Regions from separate parts of the Adlercreutzia sp. DFI.6.23 genome, predicted to be linked through region 2. Evidence: predicted binding sites of a transcription regulator. Region 2 holds the regulator's gene; the other holds the start of a gene.
The links. The regulator LexA, encoded in region 2, represses DNA repair genes until DNA is damaged. The targets are predictions, from matches to a motif close to CNAACANNTGTTNG.

Region 1: the regulator LexA is predicted to act here: its motif matches at 4,254-4,267, upstream of NE591_RS11840 (replication-associated recombination protein A).

The regions. Positions count from the first base shown of each region.
Region 1 is NZ_JANGBP010000015.1:26,755-34,234, reverse strand. It holds gene alaS (alanine--tRNA ligase) at 1-235, opposite strand, end outside; gene NE591_RS11850 (AI-2E family transporter) at 302-1,735, opposite strand; gene NE591_RS11845 (DUF948 domain-containing protein) at 1,757-2,647, opposite strand; gene NE591_RS11840 (replication-associated recombination protein A) at 2,904-4,217, opposite strand; gene NE591_RS11835 (UTP--glucose-1-phosphate uridylyltransferase) at 4,755-5,567, opposite strand; gene NE591_RS11830 (FAD:protein FMN transferase) at 5,867-6,925, shown strand; gene NE591_RS11825 (MarR family winged helix-turn-helix transcriptional regulator) at 7,040-7,480, shown strand, end outside.
Region 2 is NZ_JANGBP010000002.1:271,346-278,825, forward strand. It holds gene NE591_RS02935 (stage V sporulation protein S) at 1-285, shown strand, start outside; gene miaB (tRNA (N6-isopentenyl adenosine(37)-C2)-methylthiotransferase MiaB) at 297-1,655, shown strand; gene miaA (tRNA (adenosine(37)-N6)-dimethylallyltransferase MiaA) at 1,648-2,598, shown strand; gene dapF (diaminopimelate epimerase) at 2,665-3,588, shown strand; gene hflX (GTPase HflX) at 3,745-5,067, shown strand; gene lexA (transcriptional repressor LexA) at 5,187-5,825, opposite strand; gene nrdR (transcriptional regulator NrdR) at 6,121-6,567, shown strand; gene dut (dUTP diphosphatase) at 6,571-7,005, shown strand; gene NE591_RS02975 (hypothetical protein) at 7,020-7,480, shown strand, end outside.

The sequences.
Region 1 (7,480 bases), on a different contig from region 2:
TGATGTCGATGTCGTTGGTGCGCACGCACTTCTGCACGGAGGTGGTGCCGATATAGGGCGCCTCCAGCTGCTTCTGCTGCAGGAAGTAGGGCTTGAACTGCACCATGCCGGCGCTCGTCAGAAGAAGCGACGGATCGTCGGGAATGAGCGAGGAGGAGGGCACGAGCTTGCAGCCCTTCTCCTGGAAGTAGTTCAGGTACTTCTCGCGAATCTCAGCGGTGGTCATGTAACGCATAGGTGTTCTATCCGTCCTTTACGGTCAACGAAAACAGTTGCAGCAGATTATAGCGCTCCTTGCGCGCTACTTTTTGGAAGACGACGTGTCATCATGGGAATGGCGCGCCGTCACCTTCCCATGGGCCTGCGAGCGCAGCTTCGGCAACTTGCGGCCGAACAGCGTCGCGTCGTCCAGCTTGATGGGCTTCATGGAGCCGGTGGTGACGCCCGGCGATGTGGCGTCCGACAGCGGGTTCACTTCCTCGTTGTCCGACGGAACGCCCTTGAAGAACACGCCGTCCTCGGCCACCAGGTGCCGGCCGGTCTTCTTCTCGAAATAGTAGACGAACACCGATTTGGCCACGGCCACCAGCGGGATGGAGGCGAGCATGCCCACGAGCGACCCCATAAGACCGCTCATAGCGCCGCCGAGGGCCGAGCCCACCATCAAGGCAATGAGGGTGAGGGCCGGGTGGATGTCCACGGAGTTCGCCATGATCTTCGGGGAGACGAAGGTGTAGACGAGCTGCTGGATGACCACGGTGCCGACCAGGGCGATAAGGGCCACCAGCGGGCTCACGAAGACGGCAGCAATGGCCGCGAGCGCACCTCCCAGCCACGGGCCGATGATGGGGATGATGTTCATCACGCCGGTGATGAGGCCGAGCACGGCGGCGTTGGGCACGCCGACGACCTGGAACAGGATACCGCAGCCCACGCCGATGACGGCACACTGCAGAAGCGTTCCCTTGATGTAGCCGCCCATGACGCGGGTGAAGGTGGCGTGGAAGAACTCGGCGTCCTCGGCGTGCTTGGGGCCGATGAGCCGGCGCGTCTCGCGGCCCATGGCCGGCAGCTCCATGAGGATCCAGAAAGCGATGACGAGCGCGAACCCTAAGGCCATAAGGCCGTTGGCCAGCGTCGTGGAGAAGGCCACGATGCCGTTGGCGCTGCCCTGGGCGATGGAGGAGGCCCAGGATGCGGCCGACTTCTGCACCTCGCTGATGACGTTCTTCACCGTTTCGTCCTCGAGCATCGGGGCGTAGCGGGCATACAGGTCGTTGCCCCAAGCGATGACCGCATCAACATAATGGGGCATGTTGCTGACCAAGTCGTTGAACTGGGCGTTCAGGCCGAACATAGGCGAGAACAGCAAAAAGCCGATAAGAGCGAGCACGAGCGCCATGATGACATAGGCGATCGTGGTGCCCAAACCGCGGTTGACGTGGTGCTTCTCCAGCCCGTTCACAATGCCGCGCAGGCAGAAGACGATGATGACGGTCCAGATGAGGATGGCCACGGGCACCGACAGGATGTTCAGCAGGTAGACGATCGCCGCCAAAAGCAGGATGGCCGCCACCACGGCCCACAGGTCGAAGAAGCGCGTGCGGGCGCGGGCCTGCTTGGTGCGCGAGATGGCATTGGCGGCAGCGGTGGCCGCGGCGGCCGCGCTGCGCGGGTTGTTGACGGAAGCGGGCGCGTCGGCTCCTCCCTGCGATTGAGACGCGTCGGTGCTCATGGGAATCTCCTCGGACGCGAGCTACTGAACGGTGTAGGGGCTGTTCCCCATCGGGGCCGGCTTGGCCTGGGCCGCGGCGGCGTTGGGCGAGATGGCCGGCGAAGCTGCGGCTGCGGGATCGGCAGGGGCCGTCGCGGCCGGCGTGTCGGTGTCGGCGTTGGCCACGGCCGCATCGGCGATGGTGCCGGCGGTACCGGAGAGCTGGTCTTCGAAGTCGTGGGCACGTTCTTGGCTGGCCGCGTTGGCGGCCTTGACAGCGGCGCGGCGGTCTTTGCCCTCGGCGACGACGGCGCGGGCGGCGTCCCCCATAGCCGAGACGGCGTCGGCGACGGTCGCCCCGCGCTCGGGCGCGCGGCCGGCCTTCGCGGCGGCGCTGGCGTCGGCAGCGGCTCCCAAGCTCACGGACTCGTCGGAGGCGTAGCGCGGCTTGAACTTGCTGCGCAGCTTGCCCGTGAGCGAGTTCACCAAATCGATCGGGGCGCTCGTCACGGTATCCACGGCACCGGCGGCCTTCGAGACGGAATCGGTGATCTGGGTCACGTCTTCCAGAATCTGGTCGACGCGCATGAGCTCCAAATTCGCCGCGTCCACCGTGAGCGACAGACGCTCCACCAGCGGATCGACGCGGCCCACAGCGGGCTTGGCTTCCTCGGCGATCTCGTTCACGCGGGTCAGCAGCGGGTCGATCTGGTCAGTTACCAGGGCATCCACATGGGCGATGAGGGGATCAACCTGGGCGGTGATCTTCTCCACGTTCTGCAGCGTGGGCGTGAGCTCCTTATGGGCGTCGTCGATGGTCGAACGCGTCGAGCGGATGGTCAGCGCCAATTCCACGACGAACCATACGAGCACCGCGCCGACGAGCACGTAGACGACGGGCAGCGCGATGTCCACGATCCCTGCGAAATCCATGATGAGCCTCCTTATAATTCCGAAGACCTGACTATACCATTACTGGAGTCATTCTAATTAAGTTGCGCAGGGCCTCCACGGAACGCGTCCGCATGGTAGCCATTCCGTAAACGGAAGTTGACATCGTGTCACACGCGAGCGACATCGCCGGCAGCGCCCGTGCTGGGGCGGCCTCGACCGAACGTCGCCCCAGCACGATGCCTGGCTCGCTGCGCAGTGCCCGCACCGCGGCGGACGCAACACCCCGAGCCGCGACTCAACTCCCCTGACGGTCGCGGGCAGCGGCGTCGGTGCGGTAAGCCTCCCAGCCGCGCTCGCCGGGTTGGTAGAAACAGCCGCGCTCAAGGCCCTCGGGCAGATAGCGCTGATCGACCCAGCCGGCCGGGTAGCTGTGGGGGTACTTGTACTCGCCGTAGTTTTCCGAGCCGGGGCGATGACGATCGCGCAGGTAATCGGGCACCTTGCGCACCGGGCCGTTGCGCACTTCGCGCAGCGCCGCATCGATCGCGGCCTCGGCGCTGTTGGACTTCGGCGCCAGCGCCAAGTAAATGGCGGCCTGGGCCAGGTTGATGCGGCACTCCGGGTAGCCGATGACCTCGGCAGCCCGGAAGGCGGCCTCGGCCACGAGCAGGGCCTGGGGGTCGGCGTTCCCGATATCCTCCGAGGCAGCGATGTACATGCGCCGGGCGATGAACTTCGGATCCTCTCCCCCGTCGATCATGCGGGCGAGCCAGTAAACGGCGGCATCCGGATCGCTGCCCCGCATGCTCTTGATGAACGCCGAGATGATGTCGTAGTGCATGTCCTTGTTCTTGTCGTAGGGCAGCGCCCGATGGGGCGTGGCGGCCCGCACCATGGCCTCGGTGATGGCGACCGGCGCCTCGCGCGTGCCCGGAGCCACCATGCCGGCGGCCAGCTCAAGCGTCGTGAGCGCCCCGCGGCCGTCGCCGCCGGCCAGAGTGACGATGGCAGAAGTGGCCTCATCTTCCAGAGCATAGCAGCCGGCAAGCCCCCGATCGTCGGCCACGGCACGGCCCACCAACTCGGCGATCTCATCATCGGCGAGCGAATGCAGCTCCACGATGCGCGAGCGCGAGATGAGGGCGGAGTTCACTTCGAAAAAAGGGTTTTCCGTGGTGGCGCCCACGAGCACCACGAGCCGGTCTTCCACCGCATGCAGCAACGCGTCCTGCTGGCTGCGGTTGAAGCGGTGGATCTCATCGACGAACAGGATGGTGCGCAAGCCCCCCATGACGAGACGCTTCTCCGCCGCGTCGATTTCCCGGCGCAAGTCGGACACCGTGCCCCCGATAGCCGACACCTCCACGAAGGTGGCGCGGGTCGATTCAGCGATGACGTGGGCAAGCGACGTCTTGCCCGTGCCCGCCGGCCCGAAGAGGATGACGGAGCTTAACGTGTCGTTCTCGATGGCCGCGCGCAGCCAGCTGCCCTCGCCCACGGCCTCCGTCTGCCCGACCACCTCGTCGAGCGTGCGCGGCCGCATGCGCACCGCGAGCGGAGCCACATCGCGCTTCCGATCATTTTCCATAGCAGTAAACAAAGTATCCATAGCCCGTAATGGTACCACGGAGCCCGCCAAAATAATAGAACAAATGTTTTTGGTCGTTCGTCCGATAAAAGAACGCTAGCGATGGCCCGAAGGGCCGAGCCCGCAACCGTGAACCCACTCAGAGGTGCGCCCAAGGAAGCCAGCGAGCGGCGGCGAGGCGCCTCAGATTGCCCCGCCTTCGGGTCAAGCGGCCTTCGTGCCGCGCAGCACCCGAAACAAGGGGCAAGATGGGGCGCATCGCCGCCGCGCAGCGTCGACAGGGCGTAATTGCGATGCAATTACGCCCGCAAAAAGAAGCGGCCCGGCGGAGGGGGCCGCCGGGCCAGAAGGAGGGGGGATGCGACTCTCGCGGAGCCGCTTTCTGCTTTAAAGAGACAAAGCAGGCAAGTGATCGGAGGGGGTTGTCTCACTTGCTGACGTCAGTATAACAGCCACCCTTGAATTCCCTATGATGCACCCATGGTGAACTTGTGGATTCATAGGCTCATCGTTAAGTAATTCTTCACATTTTAGAAGAAACCTCACCAGCGGGAACGCCTATCCCTGCCGGCGGCCGAACAACACGTTGTTCGTCTCGAGCCAGCTCTCCACGGTGCCCGTGTCGAAGCCGTCGGCCGGATCCACCACAAGCGCATACATCTCCTCCTCGTCAAGCACCGCGTCCAGCGCGTCGGTGAGCTGAATCTCGCCGCCCACCCCCGGCTCCACATCGGCCAGCAGCTCCATCACGCGGGGCGAGAGCAGGTAGCGGCCGAACACCGCCAGATTCGACGGCGCATCCTCTAGCGCCGGCTTTTCCACCAGCGAGTCCACCTTCCACACATTCTCGGCCACCGCCTCCCCGGCGATGACGCCGAAGCGGCTCACCTGGTCGTCGGGCACGGGCATGACCGCGATGACGCTGGCCCCGCCATGGGCGTCGGAGACCGCCTTCATAGCCGGCAGCATCTCATTGCCCGGCACGAGCACATCGCCGAGCAGCACGTAGAACGGCTCGTCGCCCGTCTTCTCTGCCGCGCAGCGCACGGCATGTCCCAGCCCCAGCGCCTCCTCCTGATACACGTAGCTGACCGGCAGGTTGCCGACATATTCCACCGCATCGGCATAGGCGTCCTTGCCGCGCTCGCGCAGAAGCGCCACCAGCTCCGGGTTCGGCGTGAAATGGTCCTCAATGGCCTTCTTCTCGCGGCTGTTGACGATCACGACCTCATCAGCGCCGGAAGCCAGACCCTCTTCCACCACATACTGGATGGCCGGACGATCCACCACCAGCAGCATTTCTTTGGGCTGGGCCTTGGTGGCCGGCAGAAAGCGGGTACCGAGCCCCGCCGCGGGAATGAGTGCCTTCATCGAGCGCCTTTCTCTTCGTTGTTCGCGTGCCGCTCATGATACTACAGATGCACGATGGCGGACCTTGCGTCGCCTTGCCGCACTCCAAAGCTACTCGATTGAGCAAAAAGACATAGTTCTCGTAGTCTCGTCCTCCCCTATCGCGCCGACCGCTAAACGCGACCTGGCGAAACTCTGGCTGAGATCTGGCGGGTGCCGTAGTTTTCCAACGCAAAGCTACGAGAAGTGGGGTATTTTGCTCAAAACGGGCATCTGCCGTTCGCGCCCGCATTGCGCGCGAGGTCGACTATACTAGGCACATGGACGAAACCTGCGCACATATTCTCGACCCCATCCCCGACGAGCAGTACCTGGAGGCCCGCGATGCCACCGGGGGCAAGCCGGCGGGCGTGCGCTTTCTGGCATTCAACACCATCATCGACATCGAAGCCTACGGCGAAGCGGCGGCGTGCCGAGCGGCCTTCGAGAAGGCCCGGGCGCTCTGCCGCCTCTACGAGCGCCTGTTCAGCCGCACGCTTCCCCACTCCGACATCGCACGCATAAACAGCGCGCACGGCCAGCCCGTGGCCATCGACCCTTTGACCTACGACCTGCTCGAGAGGGCGCTTTCCTACTGCGCGGAAAGCGAGGGCGCCTTCGACATCACCGTAGGCTCGGCGGTGCGCCTGTGGAATTTTCACGAGGGCACGGTGCCCGATGACGGTGCACTCGCCGAGGCGGTGCGCCACGTCGACTGGCACGCGCTCAGATTGCGGAAGACGCCGGCAGCCACAGCGGCCGAGAGCGACGCCGATGCCGCAACCGAGGCGGTGCCCGGGTTCGAGGCAGCGCCCGAACCCAAGGCCTGCTTCGCGCAGCTGGCCGACCCCGATGCCGCCGTGGACGCCGGCGGCATCGCCAAAGGATGGATCGCCGATGCACTCGTGGCGGCCATGGAGGCCCACGGGCTCTCGGGCATCATCGTGAACCTCGGCGGCAACGTGGCCGTGAGCGGCACCAAGCCCACAGGCGACCCTTGGCGCGTGGGCATCCGCGATCCGCGCGACCCCTCCCAGCTCATCGGCGCCGTGCCCCTGGTTGCGGGATCGGCCGTCACGAGTGGCGTCTACGAGCGCTGCTTCACCGCGCCCGACGGCACCTTCTACCACCATATCCTCGATCCGCGCACGGGGCGCCCCGTCGAAACCGACGTGGCCGGCGTCACCGTCATCTGCGAGAAATCCATCGACGCGGAGGGCTTCTCTACCACCCTGCTCGCCCTCGGCCTCGAACGCGGACTCGCCCTCGCCCGTCGACACCCCGAAATTCTGCAGGCCTTCTTCATCGCCCCCGACGGCACTATCACCAACGCCCGCTGAGCGAGCTATGAAGTCTTTGTATCGGGGAGAAATCGTCGCCTCCTCGAACCGTCGGAGAACGCTAGACTAATCGTTGCATCGATGAACTAACTTTCCGGCAGCCGAAAGGACGTAATGGCCGAGGTCGCGAACAAATTCAACCTGGACTCCACGTACTTCGTGGCCTTCGAAATGGCCCATGAGGCCCTGCGCCGCGGGTTGGAGCAGGCGAGCGACCTGAACATCACCCAGTACCGCATTTTAACGAAGCTGATGCAGGCCTCGGCGCCCGTAAGCCAGGGGGAGCTCGGAAAGATTCTAGGCATGAAGCCCAATGTGGTGACCCAGGCCGTCGACGCCCTCGTCGCCCATGGGTACGCGACCCGCGAGGCTGGCACGACCGATGGCCGCACGCGGTTCCTCGCCGTCACCGACGACGGCGCCGAGCACGTCGCTGCCGTCAACCAGTCCCTGGTAGAGAGCTTGTACGCCACCTTCCCAACCCAAGATCCCACGTATCGCACCATTCTGGAAGCGGCGGTTGCCGCCGCAGCCCACATCGAACCCCCACTGCAC
Region 2 (7,480 bases):
TCCAAATCGTCTCCCGCCTCCGTTGCCGGCGCCATCGCCGGCATGATCAAAGACGGGGCGTCGGTGGAGATTCAAGCCGTGGGGGCCGGTGCGGTGAACCAGGCTGTGAAAGCCGTGGCCATCTCCCGCGGGTTCCTCTCGCCGGTGGGCATCGAGATCTGCTGCATCCCCTCCTTCGCGGACATCGTCATCGACGGCGAGTACCGCACGGCCATCCGCTTCGCCGTCGAGCCGCGGGGCGCCGCCGCGATCGCCCCCATCGTCGATGCGGCCGCGGTCCATTAGAGGGTTTTGCTATGAGCAACGTCTTCGAGGGAACTCGTTTCTGCATCCACACCTTCGGCTGCCAGATGAACAAGCACGATTCCGAGCGGGTCGCCGGCATGCTGGAGGGCCTGGGCTCGCTGCCCGTCGAAACCATCGAGGAGGCGGACATCGTCGTGTTCATGACGTGCTGCGTCCGCGAGGCTGCCGACACGAGGCTCTACGGGCAGGTCGCCTCCATGAAGAACATCCCCTTGCGCGACGGCACGACCCTCGACAAGCGCTACATCGCCGTAGGCGGCTGCATCGGCCAGCGCGACGGCGACAAGCTGCTTGCGGCGCTTCCCCATCTCGATGTGGTTTTCGGCACTCACAATCTGGGCTCTCTGCCGGGGCTTCTCCGACGCGCCATCGAGCAGCACGGCCGCGCCGCCGAGGTGATCGAGGGGGGAGCGGAGTTCTCCTCCGCCCTGCCCACGGTGCGCGAGCACGACTGGGCGGCATGGCTGCCCATCACCGTGGGATGCAACAATTTCTGCTCCTACTGCATCGTGCCCTACGTCCGCGGGCGCGAGAAGTCGCGGCCCTTGGACGACATCGCCGCCGAGGCGCGCTCCTATGTGGAAGCGGGCGTCAAGGAGATCACGCTGCTGGGGCAGAACGTGAACTCCTACGGGCGCGACCTTTACGGCGAGCCGCGGTTCGCGGATGTCCTTCGGGCCGTGGATGCCGCGGGCATCGAGCGGCTCCGCTTCGCGACGAGCCATCCGAAGGATCTCACCGACGAGGTCATCGGGCTGTTCGCCACGCTGCCCTCGCTCATGCCGGCGCTGCACCTTCCCGTGCAGTCGGGCTCGAACCGCATCCTCTCGGCCATGAACCGCCGCTACACCCGCGAGCACTACCTCGGCCTTATCGAGAAGCTTCGCCGCGCCCGTCCCGACATCGCTCTGTCCACGGACATCATCGTGGGATTCCCCGGCGAGACCGAAGAGGACTTCATGGACACCTATCGCCTCGTGGAGGAAGTCGGCTACAGCCAGGTGTTCACGTTTATTTACTCCAAGCGCGAGGGGACGCCTGCTGCGGAGATGGACGACGACACGCCCCGCGAGGTCATCCAGGAGCGCTTCGATCGGCTCGTGGATCTCGTCCAGCGCAAGGCCTTCGAGGCGAACCAGGCGGAGCTCGGCGCCACGGTGCCCGTGCTGGTCGAGGGCACGTCCAAGCGCGACGATTCCATCCTGGCCGGCAAGAGCCCGAAGAACCAGACCGTTCACGCTCCGGTGCCCTCCGGCACGGAGGCGGCGTCTTTGGTGGGGCGCATCGTGCCCGTGACCATCGAGGAAGCCCGCACCTGGTATCTCTCGGGCACGATCGCCCATGCTTGAGCTTTCTGCACCTGTCATCGCCATCGTGGGGCCCACGGCCTCGGGCAAGACCGACGCAGCCCAAATTGTCGGCGAGCGCCTCGGCGGGGAAGTGGTGAGCGCCGATTCCATGCAGATCTACCGAGGCATGGACATCGGCACGGGCAAGCTTCCCGCATCTGAGCGCCGCGTGCCCCATCACGGCTTCGATCTCGTTGATCCCGGCGAGCCCTACTCGGCGGCCCTGTTCCAGGCGTTCGCCCGGCGCTGCTTTCGCGATATAGACGCCCGCGGCAAGAGAGCGGTGCTCTGCGGCGGCACCGGCCAGTACGTGCAGGCGGCCATCGACGACTTCGTCTTCCCCAAGGGCGACCAGGTGGAAAACCCCGTCCGCGAACGCTGGACCGCCTACGCGGAGGAACACGGCAACCAGGCCCTGTGGGAGGCGCTGGAAGCGCGCGATCCCGCAAGCGCCGCCGTCATCCACCCCAACAACGTGCGGCGCGTCGTGCGCGCCTTCGAGCTTTTGGAGGAGGGCGCCAGCTACGCCGAGCAGAAACAGCGGCTCGCCACCGTGGCGCCCTTCGTTCCAGCCGTGCAATTCGGGCTGGCCATGGAGCCGGCCATCCTGAACGAGCGCATCGACGCCCGGGTCGATGCCATGGTGGCCGCAGGACTCGTCGACGAGGTGCGGGGCCTGCTGACCGCCGGATTCCGCGACGGCGTCACGGCGCCCCAGGCCATCGGATACAAGGAGATCGTCGAGGCGCTGGATGGGAACACCACGCTGGAGGAGGCCGTGAAGGCCATCAAGACGGCCACGCGCCGCTACGGCAAGCGCCAACGCACGTGGTTCCGTCGCGACAGGCGCATCCACTGGGTGAACGCCGATGCCGGCGATGCCGAAGCCGTGGCCGCCGAGATTCTTTCCCAGTTGGAAACATTGGACGCCTACCATGGTTGAAGCGACCCTTCCGGGTCGTCGAGGAGAGCTTCCGCCCCCTCAATCGCCGCCTCAAAGGAGCGTCCCATGGAGTTGTCCTTCGCCAAATTGCACGGTCTCGGCAACGATTTCGTCTTCATTGACGATCGAGACCGCGCTCTCAGTCTGACCGATGCCCAGGTGTCGTATCTGTGCGACCGCCACTTCGGCATCGGCGCCGACGGCGTCATCCTCGTGCGGCCGGCAACCTCGGAAGAGGGAGACGGCTACATGCACTACATCAACGCCGACGGCACCTTGGCCCAAATGTGCGGCAACGGCGTACGCTGCTTCGCCAAGTACCTCGTCGATCGCGAGCTGGCGGACGTTGCCTCGGGACATCTTCTGGCCGACACCCTGGCCGGTCCGCGCCCCATCGCCTTTTCCGTGGATGCGGGGGGAAAGATGACCGAGGCGACCGTGAACATGGGCGCGCCCATCTTGGATCCCGCGCTCGTGCCCGTCGACGCCGCGCCGGACTCCCGCATGGCCGACGGTACGCCCTATGTGGGGCATCTGCGCCTCGATTCGCCGTGGGGAGCCTTCGAATTCGCCTGCGTCTCCATGGGAAACCCCCACGCCGTCTGCCTCGTGGACGATTGGGCGGCCTTGCCCGACGAGCTGTTCCCCGCAGGTGCGGAGAAATCCCTCTCGACCCTGCGCATCGATCTTCCCGGCCCCTTCTTCGAGACGCATCCCGCATTTCCCGAGAAAACCAACGTCGAGTTCGCCTCCGTCACCGATGAGGGCATCGCCATGCGCGTGTGGGAGAGGGGCTGCGGAGAGACCTTGGCCTGCGGCACCGGCGCCTGCGCCACCAACACGGCTGCCTGCCTCACTGGCCGGGCCGGCAGGGAGAACGATCTTATGTTGAGCGGCGGTCTACTGCACATCTGCTGGAACGAGGATGGCACGATATCCATGACGGGGCCGGCAACGGAGAGCTTCTCGGGAACCATTGTGCTGCCGTGAGCTTTTCCGATGCTGCTGTTGTGCTATGATAGCCCCCGTTTCCCCGGCGCAACGCCGCGCCACGATTAAGGAGTGATGCTCATGCGCCTGTAACGACCACTTGCACCGCCTTCCCCTCATGGGGTCCCGTCGTTACTTGAAGCAAAGGAGCATGCTATGACCGAATACGAATCCGTCATCCAAAAGGGCCCGGCCACCAAGGCCGAGGAGCGTCGAGAGCGCGCCGTTCTCGTGGGCATCGAGCGCCCGGGGCTGCCGTGGCCCTTGGAATCTTCCCTGGCCGAGCTGGAACGTCTGGCCGATACGGCCGGAGCCGATGTGGTAGCCACGACGACCCAGCGCTTGGACGCGCCCAACCCGCGCACCTTTGTCGGCACGGGCAAGGCCGACGAGATCGCCGAGCTGGCACGGTCGCGCGAGGCCGACCTCGTCATCTTCGACGACGAGCTGACACCTTCCCAGCAGGCCAATCTGGAGAAGGTCATGGACAAGTCCGTGAAGGTTATCGACCGCACGGCCCTCATTCTGGACATCTTCGCTCTGCACGCCACCTCCAAGGAGGGGCGCCTGCAGGTGCGCCTCGCCCAAAACCAGTACCTGTACCCGCGCCTGCGCGGCATGTGGGCCCACCTCGCCTCGAACCGCATGGGAGGCGGTGTGGGATCCCGCTTCGGCGAGGGCGAAAGCCAGCTTGAGGTGGACCGCCGCATGGTGCGCAAGCGCATCACGAGCATTCGCCGCGAGCTTGAGCGCCTGTCCGACGTGCGCTCGCTGCAGCGGGAGAGCCGGTACGGCAGCGGCATGTTCAAAGTGGCGCTGGCCGGTTACACCAACGCCGGGAAAAGCTCGCTCATCAACCGGCTCACCGGGGCCGATGTGCTCAGCTACGACAAGCTCTTCGCCACGCTGGACTCCACCACCCGCAAGTTCGAGCTGCCCGAGGGCCGCGAGGTCACTGTCACCGACACCGTCGGCTTCATCCAAAAGCTGCCCACCACGCTGGTCGAGGCCTTCAAGTCGACGCTCGACGAAATCACCGGAGCCGACCTCATCCTGCACGTGATCGACGCCTCCTCGCCGGAGTTCGAGGGGCAGATCGAGGCCGTGTGCGAGGTGCTCGACCAGATAGGGGCCCAGAGCATTCCCACGATCGCCACTTTCAACAAATGCGATCTGCTGGACGCCGAGACGCTGGCTGGCCTTAAAAGGCGTTATCCGAGCGCCCGGTTCGTGTCCGCCCGCTCTGGAGAGGGCATAGAGGAACTCGTGGGCGCCATCGCCCAGGCCGCCTCGTCCGCCGACGCCAAGCTGGACGTGCTCGTGCCGTACCAACGGGGGGATTTGGTATCGCTGGCCCACGAGCGCTGCCACATCATCTCCGAGAGCCACGAGGCCACGGGCACGCGCCTGCAGCTGCTCGCGGCCCCTGCCTTCGTCAGCGCGTTCTCCCCTTACCTTGTCTCGGACGACGACGCTTGAGGAAACCACCGCTCCAGAAACGAAAGAGCGCCCCTGCTCCGGATCCTCGCATCCGGAGCAGGGGCGCTCTTGATTGACCGAAAGGGGAGGACTCGCGGCCTATCGGCGCGGCGAAGGCGCTACAGGCGCCGAAACACGGCCACCACCTTGCCGGCAATGGAGCAGTCCGTGGTGATGATGGGATCCATCGTCGAGTTCTCCGGCTGCAGGCGGATATGGTCGGCCTCGCGGAAGAAGCGCTTGACGGTGGCGCCGTCGTCGATGATGGCCACGACGATATCGCCGTTGTTGGCCACCGGCTGCTCTTTCACAACCACGTAGTCGCCATCGTTAATGCCGGCCTCGATCATGGACTCGCCGCGCACCGAGAGCATGAAGGAGGGGGCATCGCCGACGATGTCCGTGGGCAGCGTGATGGTATCGGTGATGTTCTCCTCGGCGAGAATAGGGGAGCCGGCGGCCACGTTGCCCACCAAGGGCACATTGACGAGCTTGCTGTAGGCGGCCGCGAAGGCCGTGACAGGGGAGGGAACCTCCTCAATGGGATAGGTAAGCGCGATGGAGCGGGATTTAAGGGGGTCGCGCTTGATGAAGCCCTTGTCTTCAAGCGCCTTCAAATGGACATGGACGGTGGAAGGGGAGGAGAGTCCCAAACTCTGGCACACCTCGCGCACGGTAGGGCCGTAGCCCTTCTCGCGAATGCACGCTTCGATGCAGTCGAGAACCGCCTGTTGCCGCTTGGTCACTTTCTGGGTCATAGCGCATCCTTTCACAAAAGCGTACATTTGTTTGAAAAATCTCTTGACGTGAACCTTTGTTCGCTCTATTATAACTGCGAACAAAGGTTCTACGCAAGAGGTCAGGAGTAAAAAATGGCACGCATCGAATTTTCCATAGCCTTCACGCTCAGCACCATCGCGTCATTTCTCATCTTCTTCGCCTAGAGCGTCGGGGGCGAGTGTCGCGAAGGTAGCAATGTTTTGAAGAGGGGAGCGCATTAGGTCTGATAGGGTATGATAAGCAATCAACTTATCAAAGTGAGAAGGAGAACCTATGCGCTGTCCTTCCTGTGGCTATCAGGAATCGAAAGTCGTCGACTCGCGATCGGCCGACGACGGCGCCTCTATCCGGCGCCGTCGCGAATGCCTGCAGTGCGGCACGCGATTCACCACCTACGAGCGGCTCGCCGAAAATCCCATTCTCGTCATCAAGGCCGACGGTTCATCGGAGGTCTTCAACCGCGAGAAGCTCATGCGAGGATTGCTCATCGCCTGCGCGAAACGTCCCATCACGCCCGAGAAGATCGACGGACTCATCACGAGCATCGAGGCGGAATTGCGATCGAGTCAGCGCAACGAGATCAAATCGCGCGATTTGGGCGATTTGGTACTGGCCCGTCTGGCCACTCTGGATGACGTTGCCTATATTCGCTTCGCCAGCGTCTACAAGGATTTCCAGAATGTGGAGGAGTTCTCCGAGGCCCTGAAAGAGCTGGGCTGATCCATGGACGTTCTTTTCAAGCAGCTCGACGAGACCCTGGAAGCGCCCGCCTACGCCCGTCCGGGCGATGCGGGTCTCGATTTGCGCGCCGCCGAGGGCGGCACGCTTTTGCCCTTCGAGCGGGCACTCGTGCCCTGCGGTATCGCCTTGGCCGTTCCCGAGGGCTATGCGGGGCTCATCATTCCCCGAAGCGGCCTGGCGGCACGACAGGGCATCTCCATCGTGAACGCCCCGGGCCTCATAGACAGCGGCTACCGGGGGGAGATCAAGGTGCCGCTCATCAATCTCGATCCAACGGAGGTGTTCAATTACGAAAAGGGCGAGCGCATCGCCCAACTCGTGATCATCGCTACCCCCACCATTACTTTACATAACACTTATGAGCTTCCCGAGAGCTCGCGCGGAGCGCAGGGCTTCGGAAGCAGCGGCCTTTCCTAGAAAGAGTGTCCTTTATGACCGATCACCGCGATTCGAAACCCGAAGAAACGCCCGAGCCCCAGCAGCTGGGAGCTCCGGAGACGACTCCCGAAAATCCCCAGCGACCCGAGCCGTCGACGGAGCCCTCGCAGGATCAGAGACGGGCGCTCATCGACGCCGACCTGAAATCCGCCCGCACGCTCTCGACGGTAGCCGCCATTGCAGGTCCAGTCTCCTTCATCATCGGCGGCGTGATGCTGAGCACGGTGGGCCTCGTCTGCGCCATTGTCGGCTTCGTTAAGATCAAGCACGTGATAGACGATGTCGATGGTCGCCAGAAGGTCTATGCCGCCACGGTACGCCAGACGCTTATCTGGGGTCTCGCCATCAGCGCCATTGCGCTCATCGTCAACATCGTCGGCATCGCGCTCATGATGCCCGTGCTCATGGAGGCCATGCAAACGGGAGACTTCACCTCGATCCTCGGCGAGGGCGC